Regions from separate parts of the Janthinobacterium sp. PSRC1-1 genome, predicted to be linked through region 2. Evidence: predicted binding sites of a transcription regulator. Region 2 holds the regulator's gene; each other region holds the start of a gene.
What was found. The regulator FNR, encoded in region 2, switches genes on or off when oxygen is low (the NO sensors DNR and NnrR bind a similar motif). The targets are predictions, from matches to a motif close to TTGATNNNNATCAA.
Positions count from the first base shown of each region.

Region 1: ACP7DW_RS27940 (universal stress protein) is a predicted target of FNR. The motif match lies at 8,677-8,690, and genes of this name have one in related genera.
Region 3: ACP7DW_RS01490 (universal stress protein) is a predicted target of FNR. The motif match lies at 8,743-8,756, and genes of this name have one in related genera.

Region 1 covers NZ_JAFCWK010000021.1:70,284-80,978, forward strand. Annotated here, with positions in the region: gene ACP7DW_RS27885 (GGDEF domain-containing protein) at 1-68, shown strand, start outside; gene ACP7DW_RS27890 (hypothetical protein) at 19-483, opposite strand; gene trpC (indole-3-glycerol phosphate synthase TrpC) at 504-1,304, opposite strand; gene trpD (anthranilate phosphoribosyltransferase) at 1,341-2,384, opposite strand; gene ACP7DW_RS27905 (aminodeoxychorismate/anthranilate synthase component II) at 2,450-3,013, opposite strand; gene trpE (anthranilate synthase component I) at 3,015-4,511, opposite strand; gene ACP7DW_RS27915 (phosphoglycolate phosphatase) at 4,761-5,477, opposite strand; gene rpe (ribulose-phosphate 3-epimerase) at 5,477-6,151, opposite strand; gene apaG (Co2+/Mg2+ efflux protein ApaG) at 6,309-6,683, shown strand; gene ACP7DW_RS27930 (hypothetical protein) at 6,707-6,853, opposite strand; gene mltA (murein transglycosylase A) at 6,903-8,144, shown strand; gene ACP7DW_RS27940 (universal stress protein) at 8,185-8,622, opposite strand; gene ACP7DW_RS27945 (MFS transporter) at 8,760-10,061, opposite strand; gene ACP7DW_RS27950 (enoyl-CoA hydratase) at 10,138-10,695, shown strand, end outside.
Region 2 covers NZ_JAFCWK010000019.1:24,652-35,346, forward strand. Annotated here, with positions in the region: gene ccoN (cytochrome-c oxidase, cbb3-type subunit I) at 165-1,592, shown strand; gene ccoO (cytochrome-c oxidase, cbb3-type subunit II) at 1,608-2,222, shown strand; gene ACP7DW_RS26950 (cbb3-type cytochrome oxidase subunit 3) at 2,224-2,424, shown strand; gene ccoP (cytochrome-c oxidase, cbb3-type subunit III) at 2,417-3,337, shown strand; gene ccoG (cytochrome c oxidase accessory protein CcoG) at 3,342-4,724, shown strand; gene ACP7DW_RS26965 (FixH family protein) at 4,827-5,351, shown strand; gene fnr (fumarate/nitrate reduction transcriptional regulator Fnr) at 5,355-6,113, opposite strand; gene ACP7DW_RS26975 (response regulator) at 6,353-9,427, shown strand; gene ACP7DW_RS26980 (TOBE domain-containing protein) at 9,527-10,294, opposite strand; gene ACP7DW_RS26985 (sulfate/molybdate ABC transporter ATP-binding protein) at 10,335-10,695, opposite strand, start outside.
Region 3 covers NZ_JAFCWK010000001.1:320,857-331,551, forward strand. Annotated here, with positions in the region: gene ACP7DW_RS01450 (PaeR7I family type II restriction endonuclease) at 1-643, shown strand, start outside; gene thiL (thiamine-phosphate kinase) at 671-1,651, opposite strand; gene ACP7DW_RS01460 (hypothetical protein) at 1,741-2,346, shown strand; gene ACP7DW_RS01465 (MarR family winged helix-turn-helix transcriptional regulator) at 2,349-2,870, opposite strand; gene ACP7DW_RS01470 (MFS transporter) at 2,991-4,184, shown strand; gene ACP7DW_RS01475 (SMI1/KNR4 family protein) at 4,186-4,818, shown strand; gene ACP7DW_RS01480 (hypothetical protein) at 4,811-5,170, shown strand; gene ACP7DW_RS01485 (NADP-dependent malic enzyme) at 5,363-7,681, shown strand; gene ACP7DW_RS01490 (universal stress protein) at 7,742-8,578, opposite strand; gene ACP7DW_RS01495 (hypothetical protein) at 8,888-9,388, opposite strand; gene ACP7DW_RS01500 (M56 family metallopeptidase) at 9,453-10,199, opposite strand; gene ACP7DW_RS01505 (GNAT family N-acetyltransferase) at 10,199-10,615, opposite strand.

The DNA.
Region 1 (10,695 bases), on a different contig from region 2:
AGCTCGATGCTTGCGCGTTTACTGAGGACCGGACAATGTCCGCAGCTGGAATCGGTACTGTTCGTTGAACAGGAAGGTTTCGGAAAAATCGAAGGTTCTGGCGTGGCGGTGCATCAGGTGTGCCGCTGGCGGAAAGAGTTCTTGCACGCGCCGCACGGCGGCCAGCGCCGCAGCCGATGCTTCGCTGTCGCGTGAGCGGTGTACCTGCACGCTTTTCAGCGCGCCGTCGGGGCCAACGCGCAGGTCCAGCACGACGATGGCCGGCAACATGGGCGGCAGGCGCCCGCTGAATGTATATGCGCCATTGGCGGCCATGATCTGCTGCGCCACCAGCGACTTGTAGGCGTCGATGCTGGCGGCGAGCTGTATCGCGGCCGGCGTGCGAGGTGGCGTAAGTGCGGGCGTGTGCGCCGCTGGCGGGGCCGCAGTCTGGCAAGCCGACAGCAGGCTGGCGGCGGCAAGGACGATTATCGCGTGTCTCATGCCTGCCAGCCTACCATGGTTTAACTGAACAGGCGTTCCAGTTCCACGCCGGGGTCTGGTGCGCGCATGAACGCTTCGCCCACGAGGAAGCTGTGGATGTGCGCATCGCGCATGCGTTGCACGTCGGCCGTGCTGTGGATGCCCGATTCCGTGATGATCAATTTGTCTTGCGGGATGCGCGGCAAGAGATTGATGGTCGTGTCGAGCGAGGTCTCGAAGGTGCGCAGGTTGCGGTTGTTGATGCCGATCAGTGCGCTCTTGAGCTTGAGTGCCGCGTCGAGTTCTTCGCCATCGTGGCTCTCGATCAGCACGCCCATGCCCAGTTCGTGGGCACACGCTTCCATTTCGGCCATCAGGCCATGGTCGAGCGCGGCGACGATCAGCAGGATGCAGTCGGCGCCCATGGCGCGCGCTTCATAGATCTGATACATGTCGACCATGAAGTCCTTGCGCAGCACGGGAATGGCGCAGGCGGCGCGCGCCTGCTGCAGGTAATCCACGCAGCCCTGGAAGAACGGTTCATCCGTCAGCACGGACAGGCAGGCCGCGCCATGCGCCGCATAGCTGGCGGCGATGTCCGCCGGGCGGAAGTCGGCGCGGATCACGCCTTTCGACGGCGAGGCCTTTTTGACTTCGGCGATGATGCCGGGCTTGCCGGCGGCGATGTGCTGGCGCAGGCTGGCCTCGAAGCCGCGCAGATCCGCGCGCAGGGCGCTGTCGCTTTCCACGTCGCCGCGCAGGCTGGCCAGGCTGCGATGGGCTTTCGCCTTCGCCACTTCGTCGGCCTTCACGGCCAGGATTTTATCGAGTATGTCGGACATGATGGTCGCTATTCTATCAAGGAGGGCGGGTGGAGCTTACGCTTGCTTTGGCGTGCCCAGCTGCTGCGTCACCTGCACGAATTGTTCCAGTTTTGCCAGGGCGGCGCCCGAGCCGACGGCGATGCGCGCGCGCGCCAGGCCGTCTTCGATCGAGCTGGCCACGCCGGCCGCGTACAGCGCCGTGCCCGCGTTCAGGGCGACGATGTCTGCCGCCGCACCGGGTTCGCCGCGCAGTGCTTCCAGCATCTTGGCCTTCGATTCGATGGAGTCGGCCACCTTCAGGTTGCGGCTGGCGATCATCGACATGCCGAAGTCTTCCGGATGGATTTCATATTCGCGGATTTCGCCGTTGACCAGTTCGCCCACGAGGGTAGAGGCACCGAGCGACACTTCATCCATATTGTCGCGGCCATACACGACGATGGCATGCTGCGCGCCCAGGCGCTGCAGCACGCGCACCTGGATGCCGACCAGGTCGGCGTGGAACACGCCCATCAGAATGTTCGGCGCGCCGGCCGGATTGGTCAGCGGGCCGAGGATATTGAAGATCGTGCGTACGCCCAGTTCGCGGCGCACGGGCGCCGCATGCTTCATGGCCGCATGGTGGTTCGGTGCGTACATGAAGCCGATGCCCGTTTGCGCGATCGACTGGGCAATCTGCTCGGGCTGCAGGTTGATGTTGACGCCCAGCGAGTCGAGCACGTCGGCGCTGCCGGACGAGGACGAGACGCTGCGCCCGCCATGCTTGGCCACGCGCGCGCCGGCTGCTGCCGCCACGAACATCGAGGCGGTGGAGATATTAAAAGTGTGCGCGCCGTCGCCGCCCGTGCCGACGATGTCGAGCAGGTTGGTGGTGTCGGCCATGGGCACCTTGGTGGAGAACTCGCGCATCACTTGCGCGGCGGCGGCGATTTCGCCGATGGTTTCCTTTTTCACGCGCAGGCCCATGGTCAGCGCCGCGATCATGGTGGGCGACATTTCGCCGGACATGATCTGGCGGAACAGGTACAGCATTTCGTCGTGAAAGATTTCGCGGTGTTCGATGCAGCGCAGCAGGGCTTCTTGTGGGGTGATCGGCATGATGCTTCCTTCTTCAATGATGGCGCAGGAGGACACTGATGGCACGCCGGGGCGTGCGCAGGGAATCAGCGCTCGAGGAAATTCTTCAGCAGGGCGTGGCCGTGCTCCGAGAGGATCGATTCGGGGTGAAACTGCACGCCCTCGATATCGTATTCCCGGTGGCGCACGCCCATGATTTCGCCGTCGTCCGTCCACGCCGTCACTTCCAGGCAGGAAGGCAGCGAGGCGCGTTCGATCGCCAAAGAGTGGTAGCGGATCACTGTGAAGGGGCTGGGCAAGCCTTGGAAGACGCCCACGCCCGTATGCGCGATGAGGGAAGTCTTGCCATGCATGACCTGCTTGGCGCGGATGACCTTGCCGCCAAACGCTTCGCCGATGGCCTGGTGGCCCAGACAGACGCCGAGTATCGGCTTCTTGCCGGCGAAGTGCTTGAGCACTGCCACCGAAATGCCTGCCTGTGCCGGCGCTTTCGGGCCGGGCGAGATGCAGATGCGGTCCGGATTCAGCGCCTCGATCTGCTCGATCGTGATTTCATCGTTGCGGTAGACCCGCACGTCTTCACCCAGTTCGCCGAAATACTGCACGATGTTGTAGGTGAAGGAGTCGTAGTTGTCGATCATCAGCAGCATCTTAAAACTCCCCATCCAGGCCATCTTGCACTTGTTCGGCGGCGCGCAATACGGCGCGCGCCTTGTTTTCGGTTTCCTGCCATTCCATTTCGGGGATCGAGTCGGCCACGATGCCGGCCGCAGCCTGCACATACAGCATGCCGTCCTTGATCACGCCCGTGCGAATCGCGATCGCCACGTCCATTTCGCCGCCAAACGACAGGTAGCCGCAGGCGCCGCCGTAGATGCCGCGCTTGGTGATTTCGAGTTCGTCGATCACTTCCATGGCGCGCACTTTCGGCGCGCCCGTCAGGGTGCCGGCGGGGAAGGTCGCGCGCAGCACGTCCAGGTTCGACAGGCCATCTTTTAAGGTGCCTTCGACGTTCGAGACGATGTGCTGCACGTGCGAGTATTTTTCGATGACCATGCGGTCGGTGACTTGCACGCTGCCCGTTTCGGCGATGCGGCCGATGTCGTTGCGCGCCAGGTCGATCAGCATCACGTGTTCGGCGATCTCTTTCGGATCGGCCAGCAGTTCGGCCGACAGTTCGGCGTCGCGCTCTGGCGTGGCGCCGCGTGGACGGGTGCCGGCGATGGGGCGCAGGGTGACTTTCTTGCCGCCGTCCGCCCTCGTCTCGTTGCGCACCAAAATCTCGGGCGAGGCGCCGATGATCTGCATGTCGCCGAAATTATAGAAGTACATATAGGGTGACGGATTGAGCGAACGCAGGGCGCGGTACAGGGTCAGTGGCGAATCGACATACGGTTTACGGATGCGCTGGCCGATCTGCACCTGCATCAAGTCGCCGGCCATCACGTATTCATGCGCCTTGGCGACCGCCTTCAGGTAGTCTTCCTTGGAGAAGTCGCGGATGGTTTCCGTACGCACGGAGGCGCTGGTGACGGGCGCATCGACGCCGCGGCGCAGCATCATGCGCAAGTCTTTCAGGCGCTGGCGCGCTTTGCTGAACGACTCGGGCTGCGTGGTGTCGGCATACACGATCAGGTAGAGTTTGCCGGACAGGTTGTCGATGACGGCCAGTTCTTCCGTCACCATCAACTGGATGTCGGGCAGGTTCAAGTCGTCTTTCGGCGCGCCGCCGGCCAGCTTTTTCTCGATGTGGCGCACGGTGTCGTAGCCGAAGTAGCCGGCCAGTCCGCCGCAGAAACGCGGCATGCCGGGGCGCAGGGCCACTTTGAAGCGCGATTGGTACTGTTCGATGAAGTCGAGCGGATTGCCTTCGTGCTCTTCGATCACGGCGCCGTTTTTGACGATCTCGGTGCGGTTGCCATGGCTGCGCAGCACCGTGGTAGCGGGCAAGCCGATGAAGGAATAGCGGCCGAAGCGTTCGCCGCCGACGACCGATTCGAGCAGGAAGGTGTTCTTGCCGCCTTGCTGGGTTTGCGCCAGTTTCAGGTACAGCGTGAGCGGGGTTTCGAGGTCGGCAAAAGCCTCCGCGATCAGGGGGATGCGGTTGTAGCCTTGTTGGGCCAGCGATTTGAATTCGAGTTCGGTCATGTATCTCTCCATGCCGCCAGGGTACGCGTGTGCGTCGTGCTTATAAAGCACAGACCCTGCGGTGGGTTATCAAAAAACCTGCCGGCGCATACAACACGCAAATGCGCGCGTGCCGCCGACAGCAATCTTACACGGCTCGGCCCTCAGGCCTGCCAGGATTGCCAGCGTCGCCAAAGCCAGGCCTCAATCGAGCCGGTTTGGGTGACATTGTGTTTTTTGATGAGAAACGTGTTCACGATGTGGTGTGGGTCAGTATGCTGGTCTGTTGTGCATGCTTATAAAATGCGCCGCTTCGAGCAGCGTATTTACTATACCATCGGAATCGGTGTCGTGTATAGAGTGTCCGTGGTTGTAACCATACGGTACGGTCAAGACGGGGCAAGCCGCCGCCCGTGCCGCTTGCGCGTCATTCGAGGAGTCGCCGATGGCCACCACTTTGGCGGGCGCCAGATCGAAGTCCGCACATACTTGCAGCAGCGGCATGGGATGCGGTTTTTTCTGCGGCAGCGAATCGCCGCCGTAGACGATCTCGAAATACCCGTCGAGTTTTTTCTGTCGCAGCAGGGGCAGGGCGAAGGCGATCGGCTTGTTGGTGACGCAGGCCAGGCGCAAGCCCGCCGCCTGCATCGCCGCCAGGCCTGCTTCCACGTCCGGGTACAGGGTGCTGAACTGGCCATTGATGGCCAGGTAGTGGCGCTGGTAGCCTTCCATCGCCGCGTCGAAGTGTTGTTCCACGCCGGCCGCGTCGAAGTCGAGGGCCAGCACGGTGCGGATCAGGTTTTCCGAGCCCTTGCCCACCATCAGCTTGATGGCGTCGGCGCTGATGGGCGCCAGATCCAGTTCGGCGCGCATGCCGTTGATGGCGACATGAAAATCGGGCACGGTGTCGAGCATCGTGCCATCGAGGTCGATGATGGCGGCGCGCACGCCGGCCAGTACGTGGTCTTTCACCGTGCCCGCTTGCATCAGGCGCCCGTCACTTTTGCCAATTCGGCGCGCATGGCGTCGATGACGGCCTTGTAGTCGGGCTTGCCGAAGATGGCCGAGCCGGCGACGAAGGTGTCGGCGCCGGCGGCAGCGGCGGCGCCGATGTTGTCGATCTTGATGCCGCCATCGACTTCCAGCATGATGTCACGGCCCGATTCGTCGATCATGCGGCGTGCTTCGGCGATTTTCTTCAGCGCTTGCGGAATGAAAGACTGGCCGCCGAAGCCCGGGTTGACCGACATGATCAGGATGATGTCGATCTTGTCCATCACGTGTTCCAGGTAGTGCAGCGGCGTGCCCGGGTTGAAGACCAGGCCCGATTTGCAGCCATTGTCGCGGATCAGCTGCAAGGAACGGTCAAGGTGATCCGACGCTTCCGGGTGGAAGGTAATGATGTTCGCGCCAGCCTTGGCGAAATCCGGGATAATGCGATCAACAGGCTTGACCATCAGATGCACATCGATGGGGACTTGCACGTGCGGGCGGATCGCTTCGCACACCAGCGGGCCGATGGTCAGGTTCGGCACATAATGGTTATCCATCACGTCGAAGTGGATGATGTCGGCGCCGGCGGTGACGACGTTGCGCACTTCCTCGCCCAGGCGGGCAAAGTCGGCGGACAGGATGCTGGGGGCGATACGGAATGTTGTCATGGTGGCTAAAGGCTCAGAGTAGAAAATACGAAGATGCGCTATTTTACGCTTGACGCCGTTACCATGGCTGACTGGAACGCAGAATACACGGCGCGCGATGGCCAATGCGGCGCGCGACACACAATATACGACTGACAATGTCTGAATAGGAATGACGATGGCGACTTATGAATTTACGGTAACGGTCAAGACACAATATCTGCCCGAGCAATCGGCTCCCGACCAGGGGCGGCACGTGTTCAGTTACACGATTCGCGTCGTCAACACGGGGACCGTTGGCGCGCAACTGATTTCGCGCCACTGGGTCATCACGGATGCGAACAACAAGGTGGAAGAGGTGCGCGGCCTGGGCGCCGTCGGCCACCAGCCGCTGCTGCAGCCGGGCGAGCAGTTCGAATACACGAGCGGCACCATGCTGGGCACGCCGCAAGGCTCGATGCACGGCGAATACTTCTGCGTGGCCGAGGATGGCCATCAGTTCGAAGCTTTGATTCCCGAGTTCGTGCTGTCGGTGCCGCGTACCCTGCATTAAGGAAACGCCGGGGGCTTGCGCCCCTATTTCAGTTTTTCGGTGGCGTCCCGTTCTTCACTGAGCTGCTTGCGCGCCGGTGGTGCGGGTTTTTTACCCGAATACATGGTCCACCAGACTATAAATGCCAGCAAGAAGAACGCCACCAGCGCCTCTATCATCAAGATCCACATACGCCCCCCTATGTTATTTACCCGCAGCTTAGTATTTACCCGCCGTCTGTTGACACGCGGTAGTCTACCCGTTTCAGTCGGCGCCGTCGCGCTTGCGCTTTCCGCCTGTACCACGCCGCCGGCAGAGCCGGTCGCCGCGGCTGGCAAGGCGCCGGCGATCGCACCGACTGTCGTCAGGCCAGTGCCGGCCAAGCCGGCCGATGTCAAGGACGCCAAGGACACGCTGGATGCAGCGGCGGCCCCCACCTTCGTGCCCGCCAAATTTGCCGCTTTGCCGGGCTGGGCCCGCGACGACATGCGCGCCGCCTGGCCCGCCTTCATGGCCTCGTGCGGCGTGCTGGTGAAACGCCCGGACTGGAAAGAGTCGTGCACCATCGCGCGCCAGGTGAATGCCGATAGCGACAAGGCCATCCGCCTGTTTTTCGAGACCTTCTTTGTGCCCAATCAAGTCGTCACCGCCGATGGCGCCAGTGCCGGCCTGGTGACCGGCTACTACGAGCCGCTGCTGCATGGCGCGCGCAAGCGCGGCGGCCCGTACCAGACGCCGTTGTACAAGGTGCCTGACGATCTCGTTTCGGTGGACTTGTCCGGCGTGTATCCGGAATTGAAAAACATGCGCTTGCGCGGCAAGCTGGTGGGCAAGAAGGTGATCCCGTACGCGACCCGCGCCGACATCGAGCGCGCCACGGCCGTCACGGGCAAGGAATTGCTGTGGGTCGATGACGAAGTCGAAGCGTTCTTCCTGCAAGTGCAGGGCAGCGGTCGCGTGCAGCTGACCGATACGCAGGAAACCGTGCGCGTGGCGTACGCGGACCAGAATGGTCACCCGTACAAATCGATCGGCCGCTACCTGGTCGACAAGGGCGAGCTGACGTTGAGCCAGGCGTCAGCGCAGGGCATCAAGGCGTGGATCGCCGGCCACCCTACGCGCAAGGATGAATTATTCAACGCCAATCCCAGCTATGTCTTCTTCAAGGAAGAGCGTCTGCCTGATCCCAAAGTGGGACCGAAGGGCGCATTGGGCGTGCCGTTGACGCCACAGCGTTCGGTGGCCATCGATTCGCGCTTCTTGCCGCTCGGTGCGCCCGTGTTCCTGTCCACCACGCAAGCCAATAGCGAGATTCCCATGCAGCGGCTGGTGATGGCGCAGGATACGGGCGGCGCCATTCGCGGGCCGATCCGGGTCGATTACTTCTTTGGTTTTGGTGCGGAAGCGGCGGAGAATGCGGGCCGCATGAAGCAGAGCGGCGCCGTGTGGGTGTTGTTGCCGAAGCAGGCGCCGGCGCGCTGAGTTTCTCGCGGCGCCGGGCGGGGATTGCGCTAGCGCAAGGTTAGCGCAAAACCATGACAGGTAAATGGGTATGCGCCAGCACTTTTTGCGTTTCGCTGCCCACGAACAGCTTGTTCAAGCCTTTGCGGCCATGCGAGGCCATCAGGATGATGTCGCAATGGTGGGTTTGCGCCGCATTGACGATTTCCTCGTGCGGGCTGGGCGAGACGACGACCACGCCTTCGAAGGGCACGCCGACGGCGCGCGCCGCTTCACCGATCTTGTCGACGGCGCGTTGTGATGCTTCCTGCATTTGTTGCTCGTACAAACCGGCGTCGAGCACGATGCCGCCATCGGCCATCGGCGAGAACGGGAACGGTTGCACCACGCTGAGGGCGACCAGTTTGGCCTTGTTCAATTGAGCGAAGGCGAGGGCCGTCTCGGCCGCTTTGTCGGACAGCGGCGAGCCGTCGGTGGGAAATAAGATGGTGTTAAACATGACGTGCTCCTAGAGTGATGTAAGACAGCTTATGGATTTACCTCAATTAATTCCTTGATGTAAATCAAAACTCACAGGCTTTGGCATGAATAGTGTCGCCAAGGCAATCTTTCAGCAGTGTATGCCCGTTCATCGCTTCAGGTGCGCACGCTACGCAGCGGCGTGCCCCACACCATGGCGATCGTCAGTGCGATGCTGCCTGCCGCGATGCAGGCCAGGCCATTGCGCACGCCAAAGTGTTCCGCTACCCAGCCTGCGGCCAGCGCGCCCAGCGGCGCCGTCGCCACCGTCAGGAAGCGCATGGTCGAGGTCATGCGGCCCAGCATGGGGTCGGGTGTGACTTTCTGGCGCAAGCCCAGGTAGGGAATAAAGAACAGCATCACGCCGCAATCAAAAAAGAACATCAGCACGGCATACGCCACAGCACTGGCGGCCGCACTGCCTAATAGTAAGGCGGGGATGGTGGGCGTCAGGGCAAAGCAGACGGAGGTGGACGCCAGTCCGATCAGAATGGTGCGGCCGGCGCCATAGCGGCGCGTCAATGGCTTGACGATGAAGGCGCTCAGCAGCACGCCGGCGCCACCGAGCATCTGCGTCATGCCCAGCACGCCAGGACTCATGCCCAGGTCGCGCGTGGCAAACAGCACCGTCAAGGCCATGCTGGCGTAAAACAGGAAGTGCCAGATGCCGGCGCCCCAGGCCAGCGCGCGCAGCAGCGGTTCATGCCAGACAAACAGCAAGCCGTCGGCGATGTCGCGCAAGGCGTGCTTGCTTGACGGCGCCGGGCGTGGATCGCGCACGCTCATGGCGCGCAGATTGCAGACGGACACCAGATAGCCGCAGGCCGTGCACAGGATGGCGACGGGCGCCGACAAGACTTGCACCAGCACGCCGGCCAGGCCGGGGCCGATCAGGCGCGAAGCCGATTCGGTGGCAGCAAATTTTGATTGCGCATCGATCAAACCGTCGCGGCCCACCAGGAAGGTCAGGAAAACCTGTTCGGCGCCGCCGCCGACGACGAAGCCCGTGCCGATGATGAATCCCACTATATATAACCAGGGCATCGACAGCACGCCGCACCAGTAGGCGACGGCGACGCTGGCCAGCGCCAGGCCCGACATGCTTTCGCTGAACAGCATGATCGGGTGCTTGCTGCGCCGGTCCAGCAGCACGCCGACGGGCAAGCCGAAGAGGGCAAACGGCAGCGCCTGCAGGGCGACGAGTACCCCCATTTGTTCTGGTGTCGCATGTAATAACAATACCGCGCACAGGGGCAGGGCCAGCGAGGTGATCTGGGCGCCGAAGCAATTGAGGCCGTTGCTGAACCACAGGCGGCGAAAATTGACGCTGGCGGCGCTGCCGTCGCCGCGCAGATGGTGGGCGCAGTACTGGAAGAAGGAAGAGAAAATACGCTGCTCGATAAAGGTGATCGGGCTCACAATAATAGCAGCGCACTTGTCGCGCCGCCGCTGTTAGCCGCTACAATCGTCACACCGTTCATCCAGAGGAGACACCATGCAATACGAAGACTTGATCATCGACATCCAGGACAAAGTGGCGGTCATCCGCCTGAACCGCCCGAAGGCGCTCAACGCCTTGAACGACAACATGATGAATGAGCTGGGCGACGCTCTGCTGAAATTCGACGCGGACGAGAATATTGGCTGCATCGTGCTCACGGGCAGCGAAAAAGCGTTTGCCGCTGGCGCCGATATCGCCGCCATGGCCGATTACACCTATCCGGACACCTTTACCCAGGGTTACATCAGTCGCAACTGGGAACATATCTTGCGCGTGCGCAAACCGGTGGTGGGCGCGGTGGCCGGTTATGCGCTCGGCGGCGGCTGTGAACTGGCCATGATGTGCGATTTCCTGATCGCCGCCGACAGCGCCAAATTCGGCCAGCCGGAAATCAAGGTTGGCGTCACGCCTGGTGCGGGTGGCACGCAGCGCTTGCCGCGCGCCATCGGCAAGGCCAAGGCCATGGATCTGCTGCTGACGGCACGCACCATCGACGCTGCCGAGGCGGAACGCATCGGCCTGGTGTCGCGCGTGGTGCCGGCAGATAAATTA
Region 2 (10,695 bases):
CAGGGATCTTGCATGGCTTTTTTTACCCAAATCACAATTTATTTCGATGTCAGTTAGCTACGCATATTTCATCCGGGGAATTTTGATCCACATCAAAGTTTTTTCGCAGTCAAACACTTACTCTCTGGCCACCATCATAAATAGTAATTCCAGGGAGAGTCTTTGTGGATCAATCGCTGAACTATAACTACAAGATCGTGAAGCAATTCGCGATCGCTACTGTGGTATGGGGCATCATCGGCATGCTGGTTGGCGTTATCATCGCCGCTCAGCTGGCCTGGCCTGCCCTGAACCTCGACATACCATGGCTGACATACGGACGCTTGCGTCCGCTGCACACGAATGCGGTAATTTTCGCCTTCGGCATCTGCGGCCTGTTCGCCACCTCGTACTACGTTGTCCAACGCACCTGCCAGGTGCGCCTGTTTTCCGACAAACTGGCCGCCTTCACCTTCTGGGGCTGGCAAGCGGTGATCCTGTGCGCCGTCGTCACCCTGCCCATGGGCCTGACCCGCGGCAAGGAATACGCCGAACTGGAATGGCCTATCGCCATCCTCATCGCCGTCGTCTGGATCGCCTACGCCATCGTGTTCTTCGGCACACTGATCAAGCGCAAGGTCAAGCACATCTACGTGGCCAACTGGTTCTTCGGCGCCTACATCCTGGCCGTGACGATTTTGCACGTGGTCAATGGCGCCGTCATGCCAGCCTCGTTCACCAAGTCGTATTCCGCCTATGCGGGCGTGCAGGACGCCATGATCCAGTGGTGGTACGGCCATAACGCGGTGGGTTTCATCCTGACCGCCGGCTACCTGGGCATGGTCTACTACTTCATCCCGAAACAGGCCGAGCGCCCCGTGTACTCGTACCGCCTGTCCATCGTCCACTTCTGGGCGCTGATCTTCACCTACATGTGGGCGGGTCCGCATCACCTGCACTACACGGCATTGCCTGACTGGACGCAATCGATCGGCATGGTCTTCTCGCTGGTCCTCTTGGCACCAAGCTGGGGCGGCATGATCAACGGCATCATGACCCTGTCGGGCGCCTGGCACAAGCTGCGCACCGATCCGATCCTGAAATTCATGATCGTCTCGCTGTCGTTCTACGGTATCGCCACCTTCGAAGGTCCGATGATGTCGATCAAGACCATCAACTCGCTGTCGCACTACACCGACTGGACCGTTGCCCACGTGCATGCGGGCGCTCTGGGCTGGGTGGGCTTCATCACCATGGGTTCGATCTACTATCTGCTGCCACGCCTGGCGGGCCGCACGCAGATGCACAGCACGCGCCTGGTCGACGTGCACTTCTGGGTGGCCACCATCGGCATCGTGCTGTACATCGCCGCAATGTGGATCGCCGGCGTGATGCAGGGCCTGATGTGGCGTGCGGTCAATCCGGACGGCACCCTGACCTACACCTTTGTCGAGAGCGTGAAAGCAACGTATCCGTACTACGTGGTGCGCGTGGCCGGTGGCCTGCTGTACCTGTCGGGTATGTGCATCATGGGCTACAACACCTGGATGACCTTGCGCGGCAGCAAACTCCCCGTCGCCCGCATTCCGGAACTGAACGCGGCGCACGCCTGATAGGAGCAAAAGCAAATGAAATTTTCACATGCATGGATTGAGAGAAACCCCTGGCTGCTGATCGCCCTGGTCACGGTAGTGATCAGCATCGGCGGCGCCGTCGAGATCATCCCCCTGTTCTTCCAGAAGAGCACGACGGAACCGGTCGCCGGCCTGAAGCCGTATTCGCCGCTGCGCCTGGCGGGCCGCGATATTTACGTGCGCGAAGGCTGCTACAACTGCCACTCGCAGATGGTGCGTCCGCTGCGCGCGGAAACGGAACGCTATGGCCACTATTCGGTCGCTGGCGAGTTCGTCTACGACCGTCCGTTCCAGTGGGGTTCCAAGCGCACGGGGCCGGATCTGGCCCGCGTGGGCGCCCGCTACAGCGATGAATGGCACCGCACGCACTTGAACAACCCGCGCGACGTGGTGCCCGAGTCGAACATGCCGGCCTACCCATGGCTGGCGAAGACCAAGCTGGTGCCTGACGACATCATGCCGAAGATGCGCGCCCTGCAACGCCTGGGCCAGCCGTACAGCGATGCGGAAATCACCGCCGGCCCGGCGCAGCTGCAGGACAAGACGGAAGAAGACGCCCTGGTCGCCTATCTGCAAGGCCTCGGTACATTAATCAAAACAAGGAATTAGCATGGCAATCGAGAACCTGTTTGACAGCGCCAGCAGCGTCATGACGGTGGTTTCCTTTACGACGTTCGTAGGCATCCTGTGGTGGACGTTCAGCCGCAGCAATAGCGACTTCGACGCGGCGGCGCGCCTGCCGTTCGACGACGAAGCGCTCGACTACGCGGCCGATGCCGCACCGGCACAAGGGGAGCGCAACCATGGCTGACTTTACCAATGGCTTCTGGAATATCTACATCGTCGTGCTGTCCCTGCTGGGCATCATCGGCTGCGGCGTGCTGCTGTACTCGCAGTCGAAAATCAAAGTGGTCGAAGGCGCCCCTGCCGACGGCACCACGGGCCACGTCTGGGACGAGGACTTGAAGGAACTCAATACGCCGATGCCGCGCTGGTGGATGTGGTTGTTCTACATCACCATCGTCTTCGCCCTGGCGTATCTGTTCCTGTACCCGGGCCTGGGCAACTATGCCGGCAGTCTGGGCTGGAAATCGACGGACCAGTACGAGGAAGAGCTGAAGAAGGCGGAAGCCGACTACGGTCCCCTGTTCAACAAGTACCTGAGCCAGGACTTGAAGACGGTGGCCGCCGATCCGCAAGCGCATGCCATCGGCCAGCGTTTGTTCCTGACCTACTGCGCGCAATGCCACGGTTCGGATGCACGCGGCAACAAGGGCTTCCCCAACCTGACCGACAAGGACTGGCTGTATGGCGGTGAACCCGACATCATCAAGACCACCATCATGCATGGCCGCAATGGGCAGATGCCACCGATGGGCGCCGCCCTGGGCTCCGAAAAGGATGTCGAGAACGTGGCCCATTATGTGCTGAGCCTGTCCGGTTCCACCTCGGACCCCGTCAAATCCGTGCTGGGCAAAGCCAAGTTCGGCGCCTGCATGGCCTGTCACGGTGCCGATGCGAAAGGCAATCAGATGCTCGGTTCACCTAACCTGACGGACAAGATCTGGCTGTACGGCGGCAGTGCTGATACCATCATGGAAACCGTACGCAAGGGACGCAGCAACACCATGCCGGCCTTCAGCGATTTCCTCGGCGAGTCCAAGGTCCACGTGCTGTCGGCGTATGTCTGGAGCCTGTCGAATCCCCAGACGCCCGTGAAATGATGTAATGGAACCTCAAGTCATCAAGATGTATGCGGCCCGCGAGCAGATCTACCCTCGCGAGGCCAAAGGACGCTACGCTACCTGGCGATGGGTATGCGTATGGCTTACCCAGCTGGCGTTCTACGGCTTGCCGTGGTTGACCTGGAATGGCAGGCAAGCCCTGCTGTTCGATTTGACCACGCGCAAGTTCTACATTTTCGGCGTCGTGCTGTGGCCCCAGGATTTCATCTATCTGGCGGCCCTGCTGATCATCTGTGCGTATTTGTTGTTTCTCGTCACGGCCATCGCCGGGCGGGTGTGGTGCGGGTTCTCTTGCCCGCAAACGGTATACACGGAAATCTTCCTGTGGGTCGAACGCCGCATCGAGGGCACGCGCAGCGCGCGCATGGCCCTCGACAAGCAGGGACCGTCCGTGCGCAAGGCCGTCAAGAAAACGGCCAAGCACCTGGCATGGGGCGCCATCGCCCTGTGGACGGGCTTTACCTTTGTCGGCTACTTCACGCCGATCAAGGAACTGGCGCAGTCGGTGACCACCCTGAACTTCGGTCCCTGGGAATGGTTCTGGGTCTTGTTCTACAGCCTGGCAACCTACGGCAACGCGGGCTGGCTGCGCGAACAGGTGTGCAAATACATGTGCCCCTACGCGCGCTTCCAGAGCGCCATGTTCGACCAGGACACCCTGATCATCACCTACGATGCCAAGCGCGGCGAACCGCGTGGCGCCATCAGCAAGAAGGCCGGCAACAACGACAAGCTGGGCGACTGCATCGACTGCACTCTGTGCGTGCAGGTGTGTCCGACCGGCATCGATATCCGCAACGGCCTGCAGTATGAATGCATCGGCTGCGCCGCCTGCGTCGATGCCTGCAATACCGTGATGGACAAGGTCGACCGGCCGCGGGGACTGGTACGCTACAGTACCGACCATGCGATGGAAAACAACTTCAATTCGAAGCAGATCCGCCAGCGCGCCATGCGCCCGCGCGTGCTGATCTACACTTCCATCCTGGCCCTGATCATCATCGCCGTGTGTACGTCGCTGGCGCTGCGCACGCCCCTGAAAATGGACGTGATCCGCGACCGCGGTTCGATGGGACGCGAAGTGGAAGACGGCATGATCGAAAACGTGTACCGCTTGCAGATCATGAACACCTCGGAGCAAACCCAGCATTTTAAAATCAGCGCTTCCGGCTTGCCGGGCCTGACCTTGCTGACACGCGAAGAGGTGACCTTGCAGCCGACGGAAACGCTGGGCTGGCCGATCCGCCTGCGCGTACCGCACGGCGTGGGAGAAAAGGGGTCGAACAAGATTGCGATCGAATTGCACTCGCTGGACGACCCGTCGCTGCATGTGCGTGAAAGCGCGGTCTTCATCGTGCCACGTTAACAAGGAAAGGCGGACGGGGACCGGGTGCCCTCGCCGCCGCCACGAAGTTGCAGGAAGGCCGGTCCCCATGCGGGGACTGGCTGATTAAACAGGAGAAATATCATGTCCGACAGTCTCAAGCTGCAAGCCCCCGTTGCACCGTGGTACAAGCATCGCTGGCCTTGGCTGCTGATGATCGGTCCCGGCCTGTCGGTTGTCGTCGGCAGCTTCATGGGCTATATCGCGTTTACGCAGCCCGATGCGCTGGTGGTGGGCGACTATTACAAGCAGGGCAAGGCGATCAACCAGGATTTGAAGCGCGACACGATCGCCAGCGACCTGGCGATGGATACCAGCCTGTCCTATGATGTGGCGTCAGCGCGCCTGAGTGGCTCCGTGCACAGCTTCGGCAAGGCCTACCAGGGTCCGTTGCAGCTGCATCTGGCGCATGCGACCCTGCCGGAAAAGGATATCAAGCTGCTGGTGCAGCCCGATGCGGCCGGCAATTTTTCCGTCGCGCTGCCGATGCTCGAGCGCAGCCGCTGGCAAGTACTGGTGGAAAACGACAAACGCGAGTGGCGCCTGTCCGGCATCTGGACTTGGCCGCTGCAGCGCAGTATCGCGCTGCACGCCGATGAGGAACTGTAAGACTTACTTGCAGACGTCCGTGCCGGCCGTGATGGCTTTCAACTTGGCGGGCTGCAAGATCTCGATCTCGCGGTTGGACACGCGCAGCCAGCCTTCCTTCTTGAATTTCGACAATAAACGGCTGACGCTCTCGATGGTCAGTCCCAGGTAATTGCCGATTTCCTCGCGCGACATGCGCAGCTGAAATTTGCTGGCCGAATAGCCACGCGCTTCATAGCGCGAGGCCAGGTTGACGATAAAGGCGGCAAAACGCTGGGTCGCCTGCATATTGCCCAGCAACAGCATGACGCTTTGCTCGCGCGTGATTTCCTGGCTCATCATGCGGTGGAAATGGCGCAGCAGGGTCGGCATATTGCCCAGCAATTGTTCCAGGCTGGAAAAAGGAATTTCACACACTTCGCTGTCTTCCAGCGCCACCGCATTACAGTGGTGGCGATCGGCGCTGATGGCGTCCATGCCCAGCAGTTCGCCAGCCATCTGGAAACCCGTCACCTGCTCTTCACCGCCCGGATTGATCTGGTACGTCTTGAAGTGCCCCAGGCGGATCGCGTACAGGTTCTGGAACGAGTCGCCGATACGGAACAGCGAGGCGCCGCGCACGATCTTGCGACGGCGGCCGATGATCTGGTCCAGCCTGTCCATGTCGCCCACATCGAGGCCCATCGGCAGGCACAATTGATGCATGCTGCAGGTCGAGCATCGCGCACGCAACGCTTCCACGGTCACTGTGGGCATGGTGGGAGTGAGTAGCGCTTCAGTCATGTCGGTACCTTTTAGAAAATGCAATAACAAGTTTACTGCATACAGGGTTGCCGTGTGCCAATTTCACCGCATTTCGGCCGAATAAACGACGTTCTGACTTTGATTATATGGCAACATCGTCAAAAGCCCATGCGGGGCGGGCCATTTGCGCGGCACCGCTTGCAAAGTTAATGTATTGATAGGAAAATTCCTGACAGCATTATCTGCCGCCTGTGCCGCACGGTACTGAAAAGGAAATCATGAAGCCTCTCGGCATCAAAGCAAAAGTCGCGCTGGTCACCAGCCTGACCTCGATCGCCATGATCGCGCTGGTCACCATGATACAGGTGCAGCACATGCGCGCCGACTTCACCCGAGTACTGCTGAGCCAGCAGTCTGCCCTGATCACCCGCACCGCTGCCGAACTCGACGACAAGCTGGGCATGCTGCTGCAGATCGTCACCCTGACGGCCAGGCAGCAGCCGCCGGAATTGATCGCCCGGCCCGCCCAGCTGCGCGAATACTATGCGCGCCGCTCGATGCTGGTACTGTTCGACGACGTGCTGGTGCTCGACGCGCAGGGCGTCATCGTGGCCGACATGCCGGAAGTGGCGGGGCGCGCCGGCATCAACGTCGCCGAGCGCGAGTATTTCCAGACCGTGCTGCGCACGCGCCAGCCCATGATCACCGAACCGATGCTGGGCAAGTCGAGCGGCATGCCCATCGTGCAGATGGCCGCGCCCGTGCTCACCGCCGATGGCCAGGTGGCCGGCGTCGTGATCGGGGTGCTGCGCCTGTACAAGGACAACCTGCTGGGGCGCCTGCGCTCGGAAAAGATCGGCAAGAGCGGCTATTACTTCATCCTCACGCGCGGCGCCGTGCCGCGCTACGTGCTGCACCCCGATACCGACCGGCTGCTGCAGCCGCGCCTGCCGAACGCCAACCTGACCACCACCGAGTTGCTGAAGCAAGATGGCGAAGGCAGCATGGTCAGCACCAACAGCCGCGGCATCACGGCCGTCAACAGCTTCAAACGCCTGAAATCGGTAAACTGGCTGCTGGCCGCCTCGCTGCCCCTCGACGATGCCTTCGAACCGTTCGATGGCGTGCTGTACCGGCTGGTGCTATGGAGCATCCTCGCTTCGCTGCTGGCCGCGTTTATTCTGGGCTGGGTCACCGTGCGCCTGCTGTCGCCGCTGGTGCGCCTGCGCGACACGCTGCAAGCCATGCGCACCAGCGGCAGCCGTTTCACGCCCGTGCCGGTGCGGCAGCGCGACGAGATCGGCGAACTGACGGAAACGTTCAACGGCCTGATGAGCGAACGCGACCGCCTGCAGCAGGAACTCGAAGCGCGCGCGGCGGAGCTGGAACAGGAGCGCGACCGGGCCGAGGCGGCCAACCGCGCGAAGAGCGATTTCGTGGCCAACATGAGCCATGAAATCCGCACGCCCCTCAATGCCGTGCTGGGCATGGTGTACTTATTGGGCAATACCAGGCTCGATACGGAACAGCGCAAGTATCTGACCATGGTGCGCGTGGCGGGCCAGTCGCTGCTGGGCATCCTCAACGACGTGCTCGACTATTCGAAGATCGAAGCGCGCCGCATGGAATTGTCGCCCGTCGAATTCGACCTCGACGAGGTCATGAACACGCTGGCCACGACGATGACCATGAATGCGGGTGAAAAGGAGCTGGAACTGGCCATCGCCGTCGAGCCCGACGTGCCGCGGCGCCTGGTGGGCGACGCGCAGCGCCTGCAGCAAATCCTCGTCAACCTGGCCGGCAACGCCATCAAATTTACCGAGAGCGGCGAAGTGGTGGTGGCCGTCAGCCTGGCCGAAAGCCAACAAGACCGCGCCTGGCTACGCTTCGAAGTGCGCGACACGGGCATCGGCATGACGGAACTGCAGCAACAGCAGCTGTTCGCCGCCTTTTCCCAGGGCGACCAGAGCATTACACGGCGCTTCGGCGGCACGGGCCTGGGCCTGGCCATCAGCAAGCAGCTGATCCACATGATGGGCGGCGATATCGCCGTGGCCAGCAGCGAAGGCAAGGGCAGCCGCTTCTGGTTCAGCGTGCCGTTCGAGATGCTGGCGCAACCGCCCGAAACACGGCGCACGCCGGCCCTGGGGCAGCTGCGCCTGCTGGTGGCCGACGACAACCGCACCACGCGCGAACTGATCGTCAAGCTGATCGAGGCCTGGGGCTGGCTGGCCGACGAAGTGGACTCCGGCTTTGCCGCCATCGAACTGTACCGCGAACGCCTGGCGCAGCAGCAACCGTACGACGTGGTGCTGGCCGACTGGCACATGCCCGTCATGGACGGCCTGGCCACGGCCAAGGCCATCCGCCAGGCAGCTGCCGGCCAGCGCCAGCCCATCGTCGTGATGGTCAACGCCTTCGCGCGCAACCACCTGGAGGAAATTTCCAGCGCGGCCGAGGCCGATGTCGTGCTGATGAAGCCGATCACAGGTTCGAGCCTGTTCGATGCCCTGCACCAGGCGCTGATCGCCAAGAACGACGGCGGCGAGCAGCGCATGCTGCACCAGCCGCTGGGCACGGAACTGGCCGGCGTGCATTTCCTGCTGGTGGAAGACAATCATTTGAACCAGGCCGTGGCGCGCGGTATCCTCGAACACATGGGCGCCACCCTGGACGTGGTGGGCGACGGTTTGCAAGCGGTGGAGCGGCTGCGCACGGAAGCGCTGCGCTACGACATCGTGCTGATGGACATGCAAATGCCCGTCATGGACGGCTTCAGCGCCACCCATGTCATCCGCACGGAACTGCGCTTGAACTTGCCCGTGATCGCCATGACGGCCGGGGTGCTGGCGTCCGAACGCGAGCGCTGCATGACGGCCGGCATCAGCGATTTCATCGCCAAGCCCGTGGTGGTGGAAGAGATGATGGCAGTCATCCTGCGCCACCTGCCGAAGCGCCCGCCAGTGCAGACGGCCGAGCCGGTGACGGTTGCCGATGAGGAAGTGTTTTCCATGGCGCCGCTGATGCGCGTGATGGGCCGCGATGCGAAAGGCCGCGGCGTGCTGCGGCGCATGGTCGAAGACGCGCTGAACAAGGGCATGACGCCCGTGCGCGACGCCGAAACGGCGTTGCAGGCGGGCCACCACAGCGACGTGGCGCGCATCCTGCACGGCGTGCGCGGCTCCGTCGGCACCCTGGGCACGAAACGCCTGATCCGCGCCGCCTTCGCCACCGAGGAAGCCATCGACGCGGGCCGCCTGGACGAGGTACCAAGCCTGCTGGCGCGCACGGCGCAGGAGCTCGAGCAGGCGCTGGCGGCGGCGGCGAATTGGTTGTCGAGGCTGAAAGATTAAAAGAGTAGGTCGGATTAGCGCTTGCGCGTAATCCGACATGATACGCCAACAATATTGTCGGATTACGCGGCGTGCCGCCGCTAATCCGACCTACGCAATTTACGCCGGCACACCGAGAATCACGCTGGACGCCTTGAAAATCGCCGTCACCTGGCTGCCGATGGCAATGCCCAGCTCGGTGCTGCTCTGATTCGTGATGATGGCGGCAATCGTGCCGCCGCGCGGCAAGTCCAGCACCACTTCCGTGTTGACGGCGCCCGTCTGCACGCGCGTCACGCTGCCGGTCAACTGATTGCGCGCGGAAAAGCGCGCCCCTGCGCTATCCGCCACGAGGATGATCGACGAGGCCTTGATCAGCGCGAACGCTTCCGCGCCCGGTACCAGGCCCAGGCTGGCGCTGCTGCCCTGCGTGACGATGGCCACGATGTGCTGGCCGCCGGGCAATTCCAGCGTGACTTCGTCGTTGACGGCGCCCTGTTTCAGTTCGGCCACCTTGCCCAGGAATTGATTGCGTGCCGTGGTTTTCATGGCCATTCTCCGTATGAGTAACAAATCGTCGGCGATGCCTTCGGCCTGGCTGCCCAGCTGGCGCAGGTAGCGCGCATGCTCACGCTCGATGATGCGGAAATTGTCGACCAGCTGGCGCCCCCGTGGCGTCAGGCGCGTGCCGCCGCCACCCTTGCCGCCCGTCAAGCGCTCGACCAGCGGCTCGCCGGCCAGGTTGTTCATCGCGTCGATGGCGTCCCAGGCCGCCTTGTAGCTCATCTTCACAAGCTTGGCCGCCTGCGTGATGGAACCGCATTCGGCGATGGCGCCCAGCAATTCCACCCTGCCGGCGCCGCCCAGGTTTTCTCCGCCCACCGTCATCCATACCGAGCCTTGCAGGCCGATTTCCGCTGCCGCTGATTTATCCAATGCGTTCACCCAATGCCTTATGTTCTTCCATGCTGTCAATTTGTCCGTCGCGCAAGTACAGCACATGCTCGCCCAGGATGCGCGCATCTTCCGGATCATGGGTGATCAGGATCATGGGCACGTCCAGGCGCTGCTGCCACTGGCTCAGCTCCAGGCGCATTTTGACACGCAGGGCCGGATCGAGGGCGGCAAACGGCTCGTCGAGCAGCAGCGCGGCTGGCTCGGCCACGAGCGCCCTCGCCAGCGCCACCCTTTGGCGCTGGCCACCGGACAACTCGTCGGGAAACTGGTGCGCCAGTTCCTGCAAGTGGAAAGCATCGAGCCAATGCTCGACCTTCTGCAACTTTTCGCGC
Region 3 (10,695 bases), on a different contig from region 2:
TGTAATTGATCAGGGTGAGCGCGCGGGTGTGACTGGCGGTAAGAATCTTGATGGTTTTGTGTCGCTTATCCTGGATTTGGTGAACGCTAACGGACTATCTCATGCCGAAATCCATCAAGCCTCTTCCCTGGTGACGCTGCCAGGTTACTTTCGCCCAACCAAAAAATGGGATCTCCTGGTCATTCATAAAAAACGCCTTATCGCTGCCATTGAATTAAAGAGCCAGGTTGGGCCTTCATTTGGAAATAATTTCAATAATCGGACTGAAGAGGCAATAGGGACAGCTCACGATATCTGGACAGCCTATCGAGAAAATGCCTTTGGACTGCAACCCAAACCCTTTGTAGGGTGGCTGATGGTTGTCGAGGATGCACCAAAATCGCGCTCGCCAGTGCGGGACAAATCGCTACACTTCCCTGTTTTCGCAGAGTTTCAAGGCGCCTCTTATCTGAAACGATATGATGTATTGTGTCAGCGCCTGGTACAAGAACAGCTCTACACAGCTGCGTCAGTCATCGCTACGCCAAGGGATGCTATTGATAGTGGAGCGTACGTAGAGCTTTCCCAGCTGACAGGCCTGAAGAATTTCATTACATCTTTTGCTGGACACATTGCAATGGAAGCGGCAAGCGACGCGCAGTAACATAAATCTCGCAGTAACATCAATCTGTTACTCGCTGAAGTGGTCGAAAGAACTCAAGGCCAGATCCAGCGGCTGTTCCTTGGCATCGACCAGCCGCAAGCCTGATTGGGCATCGATGCGTCCGACCCGCGTGACGGGCGTGCCGCAGCTGGCCGCCAGCGCGGCGATGGCCTCGCGCGAGGAAGCCGGCGCCGTGAAGCACAGCTCGTAGTCGTCGCCGCCGGCGGCCGTGTAGCGGCGGCGTAGCTGCATGTCTTGCCGCGCCAGCACGGGGCCGGCAGGCAGGGCGTCGACGTCGAGTGTGGCGCCCACTTGCGACGCTTTCAAGATGTGCCCCAGGTCTCCCACCAGGCCGTCGGAAATGTCGATGGCCGCATGCGCCAGGCCCGCTTCGGCCAGCGCGCAACCGAGCGCCACGCGCGGCGAGGGCGTGTGCATGCGCGCACCAGCCATCAGCAGGTCGGCTGGCGCCAGCTCCTGTTCCACGCGGTAGCCGGCCAGCGCCAGGCGCGCGTCGCCCAGCGTGCCGCTGACCCAGATATCGTCACCCGCCACGGCCGCGCTGCGGCGCAGGGCCTGGTCCGGCGCCAGTTCGCCGAATACGGTGATGCAGATATTCAAAGGCCCCTTGGTGGTGTCGCCGCCGATCAGTTCGCAATTAAACGCGTCGGCCAGCGCAAACAGGCCTTCGGCAAAGCCGGCCAGCCAGGCGCGCTCGGCTTGCGGCAGCGCCAGCGCCAAAGTAAATGCCACGGGGCGCGCGCCCATGGCGGCCAGGTCGGACAGGTTCACGGCCAGGCTTTTATGCCCGAGCATGCGGGCGTCGGCGCCGGCAAAGAAGTGCCGGTCCTCGACCAGCATGTCCGACGAGATGGCGATCTGCTTGCCCGCCGCTGGCGTCATCAGCGCGCAATCGTCGCCGATGCCCAGGGTGGCGCGGCCGGGGCGCTGGCGCACGAAATAGTGTTTGATCAGGTCGAATTCGGAAAGCGCGTCGTGTGGGGCCATGGCGTAGTCTGTGCGTTGAGTGATGGTGTGGCCCGGCTATTATAGGCTGGCCTACAATACGGGTCTTTTCCACTGCCGAGCAACCTGCCATGCCCATTCTCGATATTCACGATCTGCTGCAATCCTGGCTCGACCACGGCTGGCTGCGCGACCCGCAAGCCGTCGGCCTGGCCTCCTTCGAGGCGCAGGAACTGGTGGCGTGGGGCTTCGACGCCATCAGCGACGGCGGCCAGCTGTGCCTGTACGAGGACGAGCGTCTGTTCCGCAGGGGCAAGCGATCGGTGCAGGCGTCGTTCAAGGCGTATCTGCAGCGCGGTCAGCTGGGCGCGAATGGCCTGGACCTCGGTTACCAGGTGCACCTTGCCGGTTTCCTGCGCGCGGCGCGGCAGCCCTTGCCGGCGTTTCGCGTGCTGCTGGAACAGGGAGGACGCAGCGGCGCCCTGTTGTTCGACAGTGGCCTGGTGCTGCAGTTTGCCGCCAATTTGCGCGGCAATCCCCGTCATTACTATCTGACCCTGGTCGAGGGCCACGTGGCCGACGCCCAGCTTCCCGACCGCGACAGCGATATCGACTTGCGCGCGGCCAGCGTGGGCCATGTCCAGGCCCTGTACGACAGCCGCGACCCTGCCGAACTGCAGCGCCTGGCGCGGCGCGGCAATGCGGCGCTGCGCGAGCTGGCGCAGCTGCTTTCCTAAACTTAAACTTTCTTCGCCTGCGCCATGCCCTGCAGCAGCTTGGCCAGCAATGCGTCGAGCTGGCGCTGCTCGTCCGAGTTCAAAGCCGAGAGCATGGCGCGTTCGTTCTCCACGTGCAGCAACACCAGCTTGTCAATCAGTGCCAATCCCTTCGGCGTCAGGGCCACCAGCACGCCGCGCCGGTCCGTCGGGTGCTTCTGGCGTTCGATCAGGCCTGCCGCTTCCAGCCGGTCGATGCGGTTGGTCATGCCGCCCGAGGACAGCATGGCCGCCTCGTACAGGGCCGTCGGCATCAAGCTGTAGGGCGCGCCCGAGCGGCGCAAGGTGGCCAGCACGTCGAATTCGCCCGGTTGCAAGCCATGTTCGGCAAACAGCGGGTTGAGCCAGTCGCGCGCCATCAGCTGCGCCACCGTGCCCAGCTGGCCCACCAGTTGCATGGCATGCGTATCCATCTGCGGTAATTCGCGCTGCCATTGTGCTGCGGCAAATTGCGCGCGCGTGTGTTCTTGCAGGGTAGTTGTCATGGGTATGCATGTATCTCGACCTCAAGATAGATTTCTATCTTTGTGTTAAGATACTTTTCATCGAGTCATAGTTGATGACGCATTAAACCATGTGCCTCCCAGCGAGGCAAGGACTATCCCATGCCTTCCACACGACCTGCCGCGTCCCCTTCTTCTTCCGCTTCCCCGGCCCTGCTGGTGGCCGCCATCATCCTGCTGGGCTTGAACCTGCGGCCCATCCTGGCCGCCATCGGCCCTTTGCTCGACAGCATCCAGGCCAGCACGGGCATCAGCAATGCCGACGCGGGCTTGCTGACCACCGTGCCCGTGTTCGCCATGGGCGTGTGCGCGCTGGCCGGTGCGCAGCTGCAGCGCCGGCTGGGCGTGGCGCGCGGCATCGGTATCGGCATCGCCATCATCGCTGCCGCCTGCGCGCTGCGCTGGCCCTTGCATGGCAGCGGCGGCCTGATCGCCACGGCAGCCCTGGGCGGCCTGGGCATCGCACTGGTGCAAGCCTTGCTGCCAGCCTTCATCAAGCGCCATTTTCCCGAACGGGCCGGGCAATTGATGGGGTTGTATACGACCGGCATCATGGGTGGCGCGGCCATTGCCGCCGCGTCCGCTTCACCGCTGGCGCAAAGCTGGGGCTGGAACGCGCTGCTGGCCTTGTGGGCGCTGCCTGCCGTGGCCGCCGCCCTGCTGTGGCGCCGCGCTGCCGCTGCGCACGTGGACGTGGCCAGCGGGGCGGGCGCCAGCCTGCCCGTGGGCAGTGGCCGCGCCTGGCTGCTGATGGTGTTTTTCGGCATCGGCACGGGCGCCTACACGCTGGTGCTGGCCTGGCTGCCGCCGTTTTACACGGAACTGGGCTGGAGCGCGGCCGACAGCGGCTTGCTGCTCGGTGGCTTGACCCTGGTGGAAGTGCTGGCGGGACTGGTGATTTCCAGCGTCATCCACCGCTTCCCCGACCGCCGCATCCTGCTGCTGGCCGTCTTGCTGTCCGTGCTGGGCGGCCTGGCTTGCCTGATCGTGGCGCCGGCGCAACTGGCGCTGCCCGCCGTGATCCTGCTGGGCTGCGGCATCGGTTCCCTGTTCCCCCTGTCGCTGATCGTCAGCATGGACCACGTGACGGAGCCGACCGGCGCCGGCGCGCTGCTGGGATTCGTGCAGGGCGGCGGCTACATCATCGCCAGCAGCATGCCCTTCATTGCCGGCCTGATCCGCCAGCACTCGTCCAGCCTGGCCCAGGCGTGGATGGTGATGGCCGCTGGCGTGGTGGTGTTATTGCTGATCGCCGTGCGTTTCGCGCCCGGTGCTCATCTGGCCCCGTCGCGTTAGCGTGCGCCTGCCGCGTGCCGGCAACTGCTATATTTCGGCCATGAACATCGTCGACCACTATTTAGCCGGCTTGCGCCAGGCCTTGCCGCCGGCGCCGCTGGCGGAGCTGGCCCTGGCCAGCGGCGCCAGCGCGGCGCAACTGGCCAGCCTGCGCCAAACGTATCCACTGTGCCCGGACAGCCTGCTGCGCTTGCTGGGCCAGTACAACGGCACCTATTATCAGGACTATGCCGGCGGCAGGGTGCTGGTGTACATGCTGGGCTCGGACGTGTTCGAGTATCCGTATTACCTGAGTTCGGTCGAACAGATCCTCAAGGATGGGCAGGCGAACCAGCGCAGCATCGCCGAGATCTATGGTCATTACCTGGACGACGATCCCGGCATTGTCGACGCCCGCATCGACGCCGGGGTCCGGCAGGGCGAGCGCCTGTGTTTTTCGCATTGCATGAACAATGGCGGCTCGTCGCGGCTGTATATCGATTTCACGCCCGCGGCGTCGGGCAAGGTGGGGCAGGTGGTGCGCTTCCTGCACGATCCCGATAGCTACCTGGTCATCGCCGACAGCTTCGACGCCTATCTGCACATGCTGATCGATGACGGCTATGCCTTCCTGACCGATGAAAATTTTGAATAGTCCGGCCGCGCCGTCGTCCCTGCTGCCCGCCAACCGCCGCATCGTGCTGTCCGGCGAGGATGCGCTGCGCATCCTGCGCGAGATCGAATTGCTGCTGCAGTCGCTGCATCACATCGGCCGCCATTATTATCCCAACGGCGACGATGACGGCGCCGATGCCTTGCGCCGCGCGCAGTATTGCGCGGAAACGACGCGCTTCATCGACGAGGAGCAAGCGACGACGCGCCTGGCGCGGATGCGCAGCATCCTGTCCGCAGCGTTCGACACCACCCTGGGCGCGGATGAGATGGACGATCTCGAGCGCGCCGTCGAGGCCTTGCCGCTGTGGCGTGCCCCTGGTCGTCTATCATAAAAACTAATTGAAATCTAAAATTTGATAGTTTTTCCTGCTCAGCACGTTTGTGCCGCCGGACGGCCTTACAATGCTAGGTTATGCGTTTTCGTGATATCAGACTGTGGCTAGCGGAAAATACCTAGCTAATTGAAAGAATCGGTCTGATAAAATCCGGAACACCCGATCGACCAAACAGGAAGGCTGCACAGCATGGATTCGTCATCTGATAAAAAAGAAGAATTGCGTCAACAATTGCGCTTGGCCGCACTCGAATATCACGAGTGCCCGCGCCCCGGCAAAATCAGCGTGACGCCCACCAAACAACTGACCAACCAGCGCGACCTGGCGCTGGCCTACTCGCCAGGTGTGGCAGCTCCGTGCGAAGAAATCGTCATCGATCCGGCGAATGCCTATAAATATACGGCGCGCGGCAACCTGGTGGCCGTCATCACCAACGGCACGGCCGTGCTGGGACTGGGCAATATCGGCCCGCTGGCCGCCAAGCCGGTGATGGAAGGCAAGGGCGTGCTGTTCAAGAAATTCGCCGGCATCGACGTCTTCGACATCGAAATCAACGAGATGGACCCGGACAAGCTGGTCGACATCATCGCTTCGCTGGAACCGACCTTCGGCGGCGTGAACCTGGAAGACATCAAGGCGCCCGAGTGCTTCTACATCGAGCGCCAGCTGCGCGACCGCATGAAGATTCCCGTCTTCCATGACGACCAGCACGGCACCGCCATCATCGTCGGCGCGGCCATCCTGAACGGCCTGAAAGCCGTCGGCAAGAAAATCGAGGATTGCAAACTGGTCGTGTCGGGCGCGGGCGCCGCGGCGCTGGCCTGCCTGGACCTGATCGTCGACCTGGGCTTCCCGCTGAAAAACATCTACGTCACCGACCTGGCCGGCGTCGTCTACAAGGGCCGCACGGAACTGATGGACCCGGACAAGGAACGCTTCGCGCAAGACACGCCGCTGCGCACCCTGGGTGAAGTCATCCCGGACGCCGACATCTTCCTTGGCGTATCCGCCGGCGGCGTGCTGAAGCAAGACATGGTGCGCAAGATGGCGCCGAACCCGCTGATCCTGGCGCTGGCCAATCCGAATCCGGAAATCCTGCCGGAAGAAGTCAAGGCCGTGCGCAGCGACGCCATCATCGCCACGGGCCGTTCGGACTATCCGAACCAGGTCAACAATGTGCTGTGCTTCCCGTACATCTTCCGCGGCGCCCTCGATTGCGGCGCGACGACGATCACGCGCGAAATGGAAATCGCCGTGGTGCACGCGATCGCCGACCTGGCGCATGCCGAGCAGTCCGACATCGTCGCCACCACCTACGGCATCAGCAACCTGTCGTTCGGTCCTGAATACCTGATTCCGATGCCGTTCGATCCGCGTTTGCTGATCAAGATCGCGCCAGCGGTGGCCAAGGCGGCCGAGGAATCGGGCGTCGCCACGCGTCCGATCAAGGACTTGCAAGCGTACGCGGACAGCCTGCAGCAATTCGTCTACCGCAGCGGCACTTTCATGAAGCCGCTGTTCCTGATGGCCAAATCCACGCCGGCCGAACTCAAACGCATCGTCTACGCCGAAGGCGAAGAGGAGCGCGTGCTGCGCGCCGTGCAAGTGGTGGTCGATGAAAAACTGGCGCGTCCTATCCTGGTGGGCCGTCCACCCGTGCTCGAAGCGCGCATCCAGAAGTTCGGCCTGCGTCTCAAGCAAGGCGTCGACTTCGACGTCATCAACCCGGACTTCGACGAGCGCTATCGCGATTACTGGAACACGTATTACGCGATGACCAGCCGCAAAGGCGTCACCGAGGAATACGCGAAGCTGGAAATGCGCCGCCGCCATACCCTGATCGGTTCGATGATGATCCACAAGGGCGATGCCGACGGCATGATCTGCGGCACTTTCGGCACCACCCAGCTGCACCTGAAATACATCGACCAGGTGCTGGGCAAGCGCGCCGGCAGCAATGTCTACGCGGCCATGAACGTCCTGATCATGCCGGAGCGCCAGCTGGTGATGGTCGACACGCACGTCAACGAAAACCCGGACGCCGGGCAATTGGCCGAGATCACCATCATGGCCGCCGAAGAGATGACCCGTTTCGGCCTGTCGCCGCGCGCGGCCCTGCTGTCGCATTCGAACTTCGGTTCCAGCGACAGCGCCTCGGCGCAAAAGATGCGCGCCGCGCTGGCCATCATCAAGGAACGCGCGCCGGACCTGGAAATCGACGGCGAAATGCACGGCGATACGGCCCTCGACAGCAAGCTGCGTGAAAAAATCATGCCAAACTCGGCACTGAAGCACGATGCCAACCTGCTGGTCATGCCGAATATCGAGTCGGCCAACATCGCCTACAACCTGGTGAAAACGGCCGCCGGCAACGGTATCGCCGTGGGCCCGATCCTGCTCGGCTGCGCCAAGCCTGTGCACATCCTGACGCCATCGGCCACCGTGCGCCGTATCGTCAACATGACGGCCTTGTGCGTCGTCGATGCCGTAGCGCAACGTAAAGTCTAAGCGCTAGCTGTTCTTCGGTAAAAGCCGCGCCATCCGCCAGGGTGGCGCGGTTTTTTTACGTCAGTGCGCCATCAGCACGGGCAAGGTCATCTGGCGCAAGACGGTTTCCGTCACGCCGCCCAGCAGGATTTCGCGGAAGCGCGCGTGGCCGTAGCCGCCCATCACCAGCAGGTTCGCCTGCACCTCGGCGGCCATGGCCAGCAGCGCCGCGCCGATGTCGCCCGTGGCGATGGCGGGACGCACTTCGACGGGCACGCCATGGCGGCTCAGGTAGGCGGCGATGTCGGCGCCCGGATGGCGGGCCGGCTGCGCATGGCCGGCCGGCGGGTGCAGCAGGGCCAGCACCACCAGGCGCGCCGCGCGCAAGAGCGGCAGGGCGTGGCCGATGGCGCGCGTCGCTTCCATGCTGCCATCCCAGGCCACCACCACGGTGTTGTTGACTTCCGTAAATTGTCCGCTGCGCGGCACGATCAGCACGGGGCGGGCCGCGTTGAGCATCACATACGGCACCAGGTCGCTCATGGCGCCGGGCAGCGCTTCGCTGGCGTCGTGCTGGCTGAGCACCGTCAAGTCGCTGTAGCGGGCGCTGACGGCCATGCCGCCATCTGCATCGTCTTCGATCAGGCGCCGCTCGAGCGAGACGGCGCCGGCCTGGCGCGCCAGCGTTTCGAACTGATCCAGCGCCTGCTCCGCCTGCCCGTGCAGCGCGTTGATCTGCGCCGCCACGGCGCCGCCGCGCATGCCACGGTTGTTTTCCAGGGTAAAGCGCGACAGGCCCGTCATCGCCGCGCCGATCAGGTGCGCCTGCTGCGCGTGCGCCAGCCGCGCCGCGATGGCGATGCGCTGCGGCGCATGGCGCGACAGGTCGGCGTGGACGAGGATGGATTTGTAAGCCATGGTGTCACTCGGTAGTCAGGATGGCAACAAGGCTAGAACGGCAACACGGGCAAGTCCAGCATTGCCGTGCCGGATGGCGGTTTTCTTATGCTGAACTTGATATGGGTCAAAAAAACACGGGCCATGGCCATCTGCAAGGTCTTCGCCAATAAATGGTGAGCTATTTGATGTGCATCAAAATGCCGATCCCCCTGCCGGCGATAATGGTCTCGAACTCCTTGCCCTTCCAGTGGTCTGCATCGGCGCCGGCGCCATCTGTCCGGCACTTTCTTGTGTGACGCAACAACGCTGGCCGTGGCGGGAGTTCACTTAATTGTAGGGCTGCAAGTCCAGCCACACGGCATACGACAGGCGCTTGCCGTTCCACAGGCCGCCGCCGCGGATGACGGCGTCGCACGAGGTCAGCTGGCCGACCAGGTCCTGGCGGCCCAGGTTGCGGCGCAGGCGCAGGGCGTCGTTGTGCGACAGGTAGCCGACCAGCTGGCCATCGATGAAGACGGCGATGGCCTTGTCCTGGAACGGATTGGCGTCGTCGCAGACGAGCAGGGCCAGGCATTTTTCTTCCGCGTTGCCGGGGCCGTGTTCGCCGGCCAGTGTGGCGATGGCGGGTTGGTACATCGCTTCGTTTTCCACTTCCGACGCAAAGCGCCCCTCGTCGTTCCAGTGGTGCGCCGGTGCGCCTGCGGGAATCGCCGGCACATACTGGCGCACGGACATGAGTGGCTTGTGCAGCGGTTTGGCGGGCGTGCGGCCGCTGAAGACGTAGTACAGCAGGGCGATGACGATCACGATGGCAAGCAGGTAAAGCATGGTATCTCTCTGATTTCTAAGGGGGGAGCCGGGAACTCGGGCGCGCCGCGCGGCGTTGCCGCTACTATAGCAAGTTCGCCGCCGGCTTCCCGGTAAATCTGGCCATCAGATGGCGGCGCCGGCGCAGTGCGCGCGGGTCGCCCAGCACGATGGGTGCGGCGCCCGTCAAGCCCGAGTAATACTGGCCGTGCCGACGCAGCACCGTGGCATAGTCGCGCAACGCGTGGCCGTGCGCCAGCATGCGCGCGTCGCAATCGACTTCGATGGCAAAGCGCAGCCGGTGCAGCTGCCACCACAGGGGCAGGTTCCACGGCATGAGCACGATCAAGGCGTAGGCCAGGGCCAGCAGCTGCGGGTCGCGCGCTGCCAGCCGGCATTGTGCGTGTGCCAGCAGCAGCGCCTGTTGTCGGGGAGGAATCAGTTGCAGCCAGACGGGCATCACGATGCGCGGCCGCAGCAGGCCCGCCACGCAGGGGCCGATGCCGCCGCTCAAGTACACGGGGGTGCCCAGTAACGATGTTTTCTGCCAGCGGCGCTGGTGCGACAGCAGCCAGACGCTGCGTAGCGCCAGCAGTATCAGCATGCCGCTGGATAAGACAAACCAGCCCAGTTTCAGCTGCGCCTGCTCCGGCGGCATGGCCGCCAGCACGCCGGGCAGCCACGCCAGGGGCGCGATGGCCGACGCGGCGATGGCCGCCAGCCACAGCCAGCGCGTCGTGCGTCCGCGCCGCTGCAGCAGGCGCTCGGCGCGCCAGGCGGCGGCGCTCAGCAGCAGCGCCAGCGCCATGCTGGCAGCCAGCCAGGCCGGCACTAGCGTACCAGCGCCATGCCGACGGAGGCGGGCGCCGTGTGCCTGAAACCGAATTGCGCATACAGGTCTTGCGCCTGGCCATCGGCGATCAGGCTGACATACGCGCTTGGCGGCACGTCCGTCTCGATGAATTGCATGATCTCGCGCATGATGCGCTTGCCCAGGCCCTTGCCCTGGTGGGCCGGCAGCACGGCGATATCGACCACCTGAAAGAAGCAGCCGCCATCGCCGATGATGCGGCCCATGCCCACCACCTCGTCGCCCAGCAGCACTTGCACGGCAAACAGGGAGTTGGGCAAGCCCTTGGCCGCCGCCTCCGTGCTTTTCGCGCTCAGGCCGGCGGCAACGCGCAGCAGCTGGTAGGTGGCGATGGCGGGAATGGCCAGGCGGATGGTGTAGGGCGATGTTGCGGTCAAGGCGCTCTCCTGTGCAATATGGATGGAATGACCATTATAGGCGGCACGCTTTATTCGCCGCGCGCCATGTTGTTTGCAGC